2 regions of the Brevundimonas sp. AC546 genome follow, and region 2 is predicted to be linked to the other one. Evidence: predicted binding sites of a transcription regulator. Region 2 holds the regulator's gene; the other holds the start of a gene.
What was found. The regulator LexA, encoded in region 2, represses DNA repair genes until DNA is damaged. The targets are predictions, from matches to a motif close to ATGTTCNCNANNTGTTCT.
Positions count from the first base shown of each region.

Region 1 (4,077 bases), 1.4 Mb from region 2:
AAGCCGTGCGGGCGATCAAGGCGCGGGGCGGGGCCGAACGGACGCTGGTGGTCCTGCTGACCGACGCCGAGGAACTGAACCTCGATGGGGCGCGCGCCTTCTTCAGCGAACATCCGTTGCGCGACCGCATCGGGGCGGTGATCAATCTGGAGGCGCGGGGCGGCGGCGGGCGCGCCATGATGTTCGAGACCGGCCCCGGCAACGCCGAGACCATCGCCCGCTACGCCCAGGCGACGCAGAAGGCGACCGGCGGTCCGTCCAGCAACGCCCTGGCGATCTTCGTCTATCGGCTGATGCCGAACGGTACGGATTTCACGGTGGCGGCGGGGCGTGAGTTGGCGGGGATCAACCTGGCCTTCATCGGCCGCCCGGCCCAGTACCACTCGCCGGCCTCGACGCCCGAGGTGCTGGATCGGGGCAGTCTGCAGCATATCGGGTCGCAGGCCCTGGAGACTGCCGACGCCTTCCTGCGCGCGCCGACCCTGCCGCAGGCGACGCAGAATGCGGTCTATGCCGACGTGTTCGGCCTGTTTGTTCTGCGTCATCCGCCGGTCGTCGGCTGGGTCCTTCTGATCGTCGCAGGGCTTGCGACCGCCTTCGCCGCCTGGGGGGCGCGTCATGCCACAGGGCTGAGCGGGATGGCGGTGGTGCGGGGCGCGATGGGCGGCCTGTGGCTGCTGGCCAGCGCCGTAGTCGTGGGCCAGGCCGTGCGGGCGCTGGCCGGGCCGGTCGGCAGCCGGATCGATTCGTCAGAGACCTATTACGCCCTGCTGCGCCGACTGCCGGTGCTGGAGATCGGGGTGGCGCTGGCGGTCGCAGGGCTGGTCATGACGCTGGTCGTCGGGCGAGGACGAATCGACCGCAGGGTCGCGGCCGGGATCGTCGCCGTCGCGGCCGTGCTGGCCACGGCGCTTGGCGGTTTCAGCCTTCTGGTCGTCGGCGCGGCGGTGGTCGCTGTGGGGCTGAGCCTGTGGCCCTCCGGCGAGGACGAGACGCCTTGGGGCGGTTGGCTGGGCTTGATCGTGCTGGTGTTGATCCTGGGCGGGCTGGTCCAGGCCGTGGCGCCCGAGGCGGCCTTCCTCTTCCTCTGGCCCGGCCTGATCGCCGCGCTCGCCGCAGCGCTTGCGGCCGTGATCGGGGCCAGCCTGTCGTCCTGGCGCGCCTTGATCCCGGCAGCGGCCGCGACGGTGGTCGTGGGCGGATGGCTACTGGTCCAGGGCCACGGCGTGTTTCTCGGCGTCGGCATGGACCTGCCTGGGGCTTTGGGCCTGATCGCCCTGCTGGTGGTGCTGACGGCCCGGCCTCTGGCGCCGATATCAACAGGCGGGGCGAGGGGGCTGAGCGTGCTCGCGGCCGTCTGTCTGATCGCCGGATGCGGCGCCGCCTTGGCGGCGAGGGCCATCGCTTGACCGGACGGTCCTACGTCAGAAACGGTCGTGCCGGTTCGATGTTCTTGTTTTGATCAACGAGAACATCTTGTGAACCAGAACAAACCATGCACATAGTCGTCCTCACGAAACGGGGGCGGGTCCAGGCGGGTCTCTCCCAAGCTTAATGACGGGAATCATGGCAAGGGAGACGAAGGCAATGGCTTCACAGGCAGCACTCAAGTTGGTGGGCAAGGACGACGGCGACAAGCAACGCGCCCTGGAGGCGGCGATCGCGCAGATCGATCGCGCCTTCGGCAAGGGTTCGGTGATGAAACTGGGCAAGGGCGGGGTCGCCGACGTGATCCCCTCGGTGTCCACCGGATCGCTGGGTCTGGACATGGCGCTCGGCATCGGCGGCCTGCCGCGCGGTCGGGTGATCGAGGTGTTCGGGCCTGAATCCTCGGGCAAGACGACTTTGGCCCTGCATACGGTGGCCGAGGTGCAGAAGGCCGGCGGCGTCGCCGCCTTCGTGGACGCCGAACACGCTCTGGATCCCGGCTATGCCCAGAAGCTGGGCGTCAATCTGGACGACCTGCTGGTGTCGCAACCGGACACCGGCGAACAGGCGCTGGAGATCGTCGACACCCTGGTGCGGTCCGGCGCCGTGGACATCGTGGTGATCGACTCGGTCGCGGCGCTGACGCCGCGCGCCGAAATCGAGGGCGAGATGGGCGACAGCCTGCCGGGCCTTCAGGCGCGTCTGATGAGCCAGGCGCTGCGCAAGCTGACGGCCTCGATCTCCAAGTCGAACTGCATCGTCCTGTTCATCAACCAGATCCGTCACAAGATCGGCGTCATGTATGGCAGCCCTGAGACGACGACGGGCGGCAATGCGCTGAAGTTCTACGCCTCGGTGCGTCTGGACATCCGCCGCACCGGCGCGATCAAGAACCGCGACGAGGTGGTCGGCAACACCACTCGGGTCAAGGTGGTCAAGAACAAGGTCGCCCCGCCGTTCCGCGAGGTCATTTTCGACATCATGTACGGCGAGGGCATCTCCAAGCTGGGCGAGGTCATCGACCTGGGCGTCAAGGCCGGGATCATCGAGAAGTCGGGCAGCTGGTTCAGCTATGATTCGACCCGGATCGGTCAGGGCCGCGAGAATGTGCGCGAATTCCTGAAACAGAACCCTGACATCGCCGCCTCGATCGAAAAAAACGTGCGCGCCTCGACCAACAAGATCGCCGACGACCTGCTGGGCACGCCCGAGCCGGACGAAGGCCAGGATCTCGAAGGCTGACACCAAGACAAGAGGCTGGGCGGCCGGTGCGGACCCTGGCGGTTTGCTCCGGTCGCGGCCCGGTCTTTTCATCCCTACTCCGTCGCTCCTAGCGACCCGCCACCGACCCCGCGAAGGGCGGCGGAGCGACCCGCTCGACCTCGTGTCGGGCGGGTCTTTTTTGTTGGCCTATCGCGCGTTCGCGCTACTTGAGGCCGAATGGCCGCACATCCTCTAATCCTGGCGAAAGCCGGGATGAGCGGATTCCCAAACGAAAACGGGCGACCCGAAGGCCGCCCGTTCCGTGGTTTAACGATGTCCGCAGCCGATCAGGCGGCGGCCTTCTCCGGGGCGAACTTGCCGTAGAAGGTCTCGTTCTTGGCGGCCATGTCGCGCAGCAACTGCGGGACATTGAACCGGTCGCCGTAGGTCGCGGCCAGGCGATCCGCCGTCTCGACGAACTTGGCCAGGCCGATGCCGTCGATCATGCTGATCGGGCCACCGGTCCAGGGCGCGAAGCCCCAGCCCAGGATGGCGCCCAGGTCGGCTTCGCGGGGGTCGTCGATGACGCCCTCGGCCCAGCAACGGGCGACCTCGACGGCCTGGCGATACAGCAGGCGGGTCTTCAGTTCGTCGATCTGGGCGAAGGCGGTCGCTTCCTCGGGCTTGTCGATGCCCTTGGTGGTCGGCGCCAGTTGGGCCAGGCCCGCCCACAAGGTCTTGGGCTTGCTGTCATAGTCGTAGAAGCCCTTGCCGTTCTTGCGGCCGAACCGTCCACCCTCGACCATGGTGGCGACGATCTGCTCGCCCTCGTTGGCGACATACTTGTCGCCCAGGTCGGCTCGGGTCTGTTTGGCGATCTTGTAGGACAGGTCCAGGGCGACGTCGTCGTGCATCTCCAGCGGGCCGCGCGGCATGCCGGTCATGCGACCGACATTGTCGATCAGGGCCGGGCCGTAGCCTTCCTCCAGCATCGCCATGCCCTCCATCAGGAAGGTGGAGAAGCAGCGCGAGGTGTAGAAGCCGCGGCTGTCGTTGACGACGATCGGGGTCTTCCTGATTTTCAGCACATAGTCCAGCGCCTTGGCGATGGCGGCCTGACCCGTCTTCTCGCCCAGGATGATCTCGACCAGCATCATCTTGTCGACGGGCGAGAAGAAGTGGATGCCGATGAAGTCTTCGGGCCGGACGCTTGCCTCGGCCAGGCCGGTGATCGGCAGGGTCGAGGTGTTGGAGCCAAACACGGCGCCCTCGGCCAACTGGGCCTCGGCGCGCCTGGTGACGTCGGCCTTGATCTCGCGGCTTTCGAACACGGCCTCGACGACCAGGTCCGAACCCTTGATCAGCTCATAGTCGGTCGTCGCGGTGACCGAACCCAGCAGGGCGTCATACTTCTCCTGCGTCAGCTGACCGCGCGACAGGCGCTTC
Region 1 is NZ_OZ409849.1:1,901,353-1,905,429, reverse strand. It holds gene ACZZZD_RS09480 (M20/M25/M40 family metallo-hydrolase) at 1-1,409, shown strand, start outside; gene recA (recombinase RecA) at 1,588-2,670, shown strand; gene ACZZZD_RS09470 (3-hydroxyacyl-CoA dehydrogenase NAD-binding domain-containing protein) at 2,979-4,077, opposite strand, start outside.
Region 1: a site for LexA is predicted at 1,469-1,486, ahead of recA (recombinase RecA). Genes of this name have one in related genera too.

Region 2 (4,077 bases):
GCCGATCCTCGCCCGACTGGTCGAGGGCCAGCCGCTGACGTCGCAACAGGCGCACGACTTCTTCGCCGCCTGCCTGCGCGGCGAGCCGACCCCGTCGCAAGTCGCCGCCGCCGTCACCGCCATGCGGATGCGCGGCGAGACGGTGGACGAAATCGCCGCCTTCGCCGGCGCCATGCGTGAGGCGGCGCTGACGCTGGATCATCCGTACGAGGTCATCGACACCTGCGGCACCGGTGGCGACGGTCAGCACACCTACAACATCTCCACCGCCGCCGCTCTCGTTTTGGCTGGTGCGGGCCTGAAGGTCGCCAAACACGGCAACCGGGCGATGTCTTCGAAATCAGGCTCTTCGGACGTTTTATCGATCCTGGGCGTGAACCTGATGGCGGATCAGGCCCAACAGAGGAAGGCGCTGGACGAGGCCGGAATCTGCTTCCTGTTCGCCCCTGCCTATCACGGGGCCATGCGTCATGTCGGGCCGGTTCGGGCCGAGATCGGTTTCCGCACCGTTTTCAATCTGTTGGGACCGCTTTCAAATCCAGCGCAAGCGAAGCGTCAGGTCATGGGTGTCTACGATCCCCGCCTGCTAGAACCTCTGGCCGAAGTTTTGGGTCGGCTGGGCGCGATACGGGCCTGGACCGTTCACGGACAGGGTCTGGACGAACTGGCGACCTCTGGATCGACAGAAGTCGCGGAATGGAAGGACGGCGCCGTCCGTCGCTTTCAAGTCACGCCCGAGGACGCCGGCCTGCCCCGCGCCTCCATCGCAGACATCCGTGGCGGCGACGCCGAGGAGAACGCCGTCGCCCTGCGCGCCCTGCTGGCGGGCGCGGCCGGACCCTACCGCGACATCGTGCTGCTGAACGCCGCCGCCGCCCTCGTGGTATCGGACCGGGCGACTGACCTTGCCGAAGGCGCCGTCCTCGCCGCCGCCGCCATAGATAACGGCCGGGCCGCCGAGGCCCTGGAGCGTTTGGCCCACATCACCTCCACGCCGCTGGAAAGCGAAGACCCCGCATGACCGACGTTCTGGACCGCATCGCCGCCTACAAGCGCGAAGATGTCGCCGCTCGCAAGGCCGCGACCTCGCAGGATGCGATCGAGGCGCTGGCCCGCACCGCTTCGGCTCCGCGTGGTTTCCGCGCCGCACTTGAGCGTGTGGTAGAAGAGACCGGCCGTCCCGCCCTGATCGCCGAGATCAAGAAGGCCAGTCCGTCCAAGGGCCTGATCCGTCCCGACTTCGACCCGCCGGCCTTGGCCCGCGCTTATGAAGCCGGCGGCGCTGCGTGCCTTTCGGTCTTGACCGACGGCCCCAGTTTCCAGGGCGATGACGCCTATCTGGGCCAGGCTCGTGATGCAGTCGCTCTGCCCTGCCTGCGCAAGGATTTCCTGGTCGATCCTTGGCAGGTCGCCGAGAGCCGCGCCCTGGGCGCCGACTGCATCCTGATCATCCTGGCCATGGTCGATGATCGGCTGGCTGCAGAACTGCTGGCCGAGGCGGAGCGCTTCGGCATGGACGCCCTGATCGAAACGCACGACGAGGAAGAGATGGCGCGCGCCTGTGCGCTTGGCGGCGATCTGGTCGGGGTCAACAATCGGTCGCTGCGCACCTTCGAGGTCGATCTGGAGGTGACCGAGCGCCTGTCGATGCTCAGTCCCGTTCGCGCCCTGCTGGTCGCCGAAAGCGGCATCTTCACCTGTGAGGACGTCGAACGCGTCTCGGCCGCCCATGCCCAGGCCATTCTGGTCGGCGAGAGCCTGATGCGTCAGGCGGATGTCGAGGCGGCGACGCGGCAACTGCTGGCGGCCTGATCGCCTTCCTCGCGTCACGCGGCGTCCCAAGGGCGCTGTTAAGTTGACATTAGGAAGGAACACTTACAGAACATCGACAAATGTTCACGGCCCGTTCCGATTCGTCGGCGGGCGCATGAGGGCCTGGCGATGCTCACGCGCAAGCAGCACGAACTGTTGATGTTCATCCACGAACGGATTCAGGAGACGGGCGTCTCCCCCTCGTTCGACGAGATGAAGGAGGCGCTGGACCTGGCGTCCAAGTCGGGCATTCACCGGCTGATCACGGCGCTGGAGGAGCGCGGCTTCATTCGCCGCCTCGCCCACCGCGCCCGCGCCTTGGAAGTGACCAAACTGCCCGAGCAGGCCACCGCCGGCGCACCACGTGGCCGGGCCGGGTTCAAGCCCGACGTGATCGAAGGCGGCGGCGGCCGCGCCCTGGCGCCGCTTGCGGCCAATGACACCCGAGAGCTGCCGCTGATGGGCAAGATCGCCGCCGGCACGCCGATCGACGCCATAGAGCACGAGACGGCGCGCTATCCTGTTCCCGAATCCATGCTGGGCTCGGGCGAACATTATCTGCTTGAGATCGAAGGCGATTCGATGATCGAGGCGGGCATTCTGAACGGCGACATGGTGGTCATCAAATCGACCGACAACGCTTCCTCAGGCGAAATCGTGGTGGCGCTGGTCGAAGGCGAACATGCGACGCTGAAGCGGCTGCGCAAGAAGGGCGCGTCCATCGCGCTCGAGCCCGCCAACCGCAACTACGAAACAAAGATCTACGGCTCGGATCAGGTCGCCGTTCAAGGCAAACTGGTCGGCCTCATGCGCCGCTATCACTGACGTCCGGGTTCGGCTGGCGTGTCCAGGGGCGGTCGCCCCGCACGTCGGCCGTCCAGACGGCGCGCCAACGGTGTGGTTCGACCGCACTGTCACGCCATAACTCCACCGCACCGCCTCTAGCGAAATCAACGCCGTCGAGTAGCAGGCGATCCTTGCAGACGCTCGGGATCGACGTGACGACCGCACGCACGCTGATGACGGTGGCGGCGCCGCATAAGGCCTCCATCTGGTCCTGACTGGGAGCCTTGCGTCCCCACCAGATCGCTACAGGCCCTTGGTTAGCCTCTGGACGACAAGAAAAGCGCTCGCAAGCCCAGCCCGTCTCAGGCCGATCCGTCATGGTCAGGCCGCGCCGCCGCGACCACAGATCGACGGCGAATTCTCGTACGCCGGGCCTCACGACAACCGCCTCCTTTTCGCGATGAAATGCGGCGTTTGTTCCCCCGTCGCCGATCCACAGATCCGGCGTCGGTACGCGCGGCCAGAACAGCACGGCGGCCGCCAGCGGCAGGCCCAGCCACCTCAGTCGTCCCTGCCACAGACAGACGAACAGCACCCCCAGGAAAGCGATCGGCAGGACATAGTCCGGCGCGCTGGCCACCGTCCGCACCGCCCCCGGAAGCCCCGCCGTCCAGGTTCCGATCGCCAGCATCAGATCGACGCCCCATCCCGCAACCGCCAGGAAAGGCCCGCCTAGCCCCAGCGGCTCCAACGCCGCGCCGATGGCCAGGGCCGGCATCAGGATGAAGTCCGCGACTGGCGACGTGCCCAGGTTCGCCAACAGCCCGTACATTGCCGTGCGATTGAAATGCTGCATGGCGAACGGCCCTGTCGCCAGGCCCGCCACGACGCTGGCCGCCACGGCCGCCGTCAGCCAGCCGCCGAACCGCTGGATCGCCAGGATCGGCCACGGGGCGGAAATCTCTCGCGTCCGCTTGGGCCAGGCTTCGACCAGAGCGACCAAGGCTGCAGTCGCCGCGAAGGACATCTGAAAGCCCGGCGTGACGATGGCTTCGGGCTGGATGGCCAGAACGATGAAGGCTGCGACCGCCAGCCCGTGCATCGTCACCGCCTGCCGATCCAGCAGGATGGCCAGAAAGGCGATTGAGGCGGTGATGGCCGCCCGCTCGGCCGGCGGCGGCGCGCCCGACACCACCAGATAGACGCCGACCGCCGTCAGCCCGGCCACCGCCGCGACCTTCTTGCCGGGAACGCGCAGCGCCAGCCAAGGCCAAGCCGCCACGCCCAGCCGCACGGCGAAGAAGACGAAACCGCCGACGATAGCCATGTGCAGACCCGACACCGACAGGATGTGCGCCAAGCCGGAATCCCGCATCACGTCCATGTCTTCCTGGCTGATCCAGGTCTCGTGGCTGGTGGTCATGGCGGCGGCGATCCCGCCCGTTCTTTCGCCCAGGCGCGCCACGATCCGTTCCGCCA
Region 2 is NZ_OZ409849.1:512,974-517,050, reverse strand. It holds gene trpD (anthranilate phosphoribosyltransferase) at 1-1,021, shown strand, start outside; gene trpC (indole-3-glycerol phosphate synthase TrpC) at 1,018-1,812, shown strand; gene lexA (transcriptional repressor LexA) at 1,942-2,637, shown strand; gene ACZZZD_RS02535 (ComEC/Rec2 family competence protein) at 2,618-4,077, opposite strand, start outside.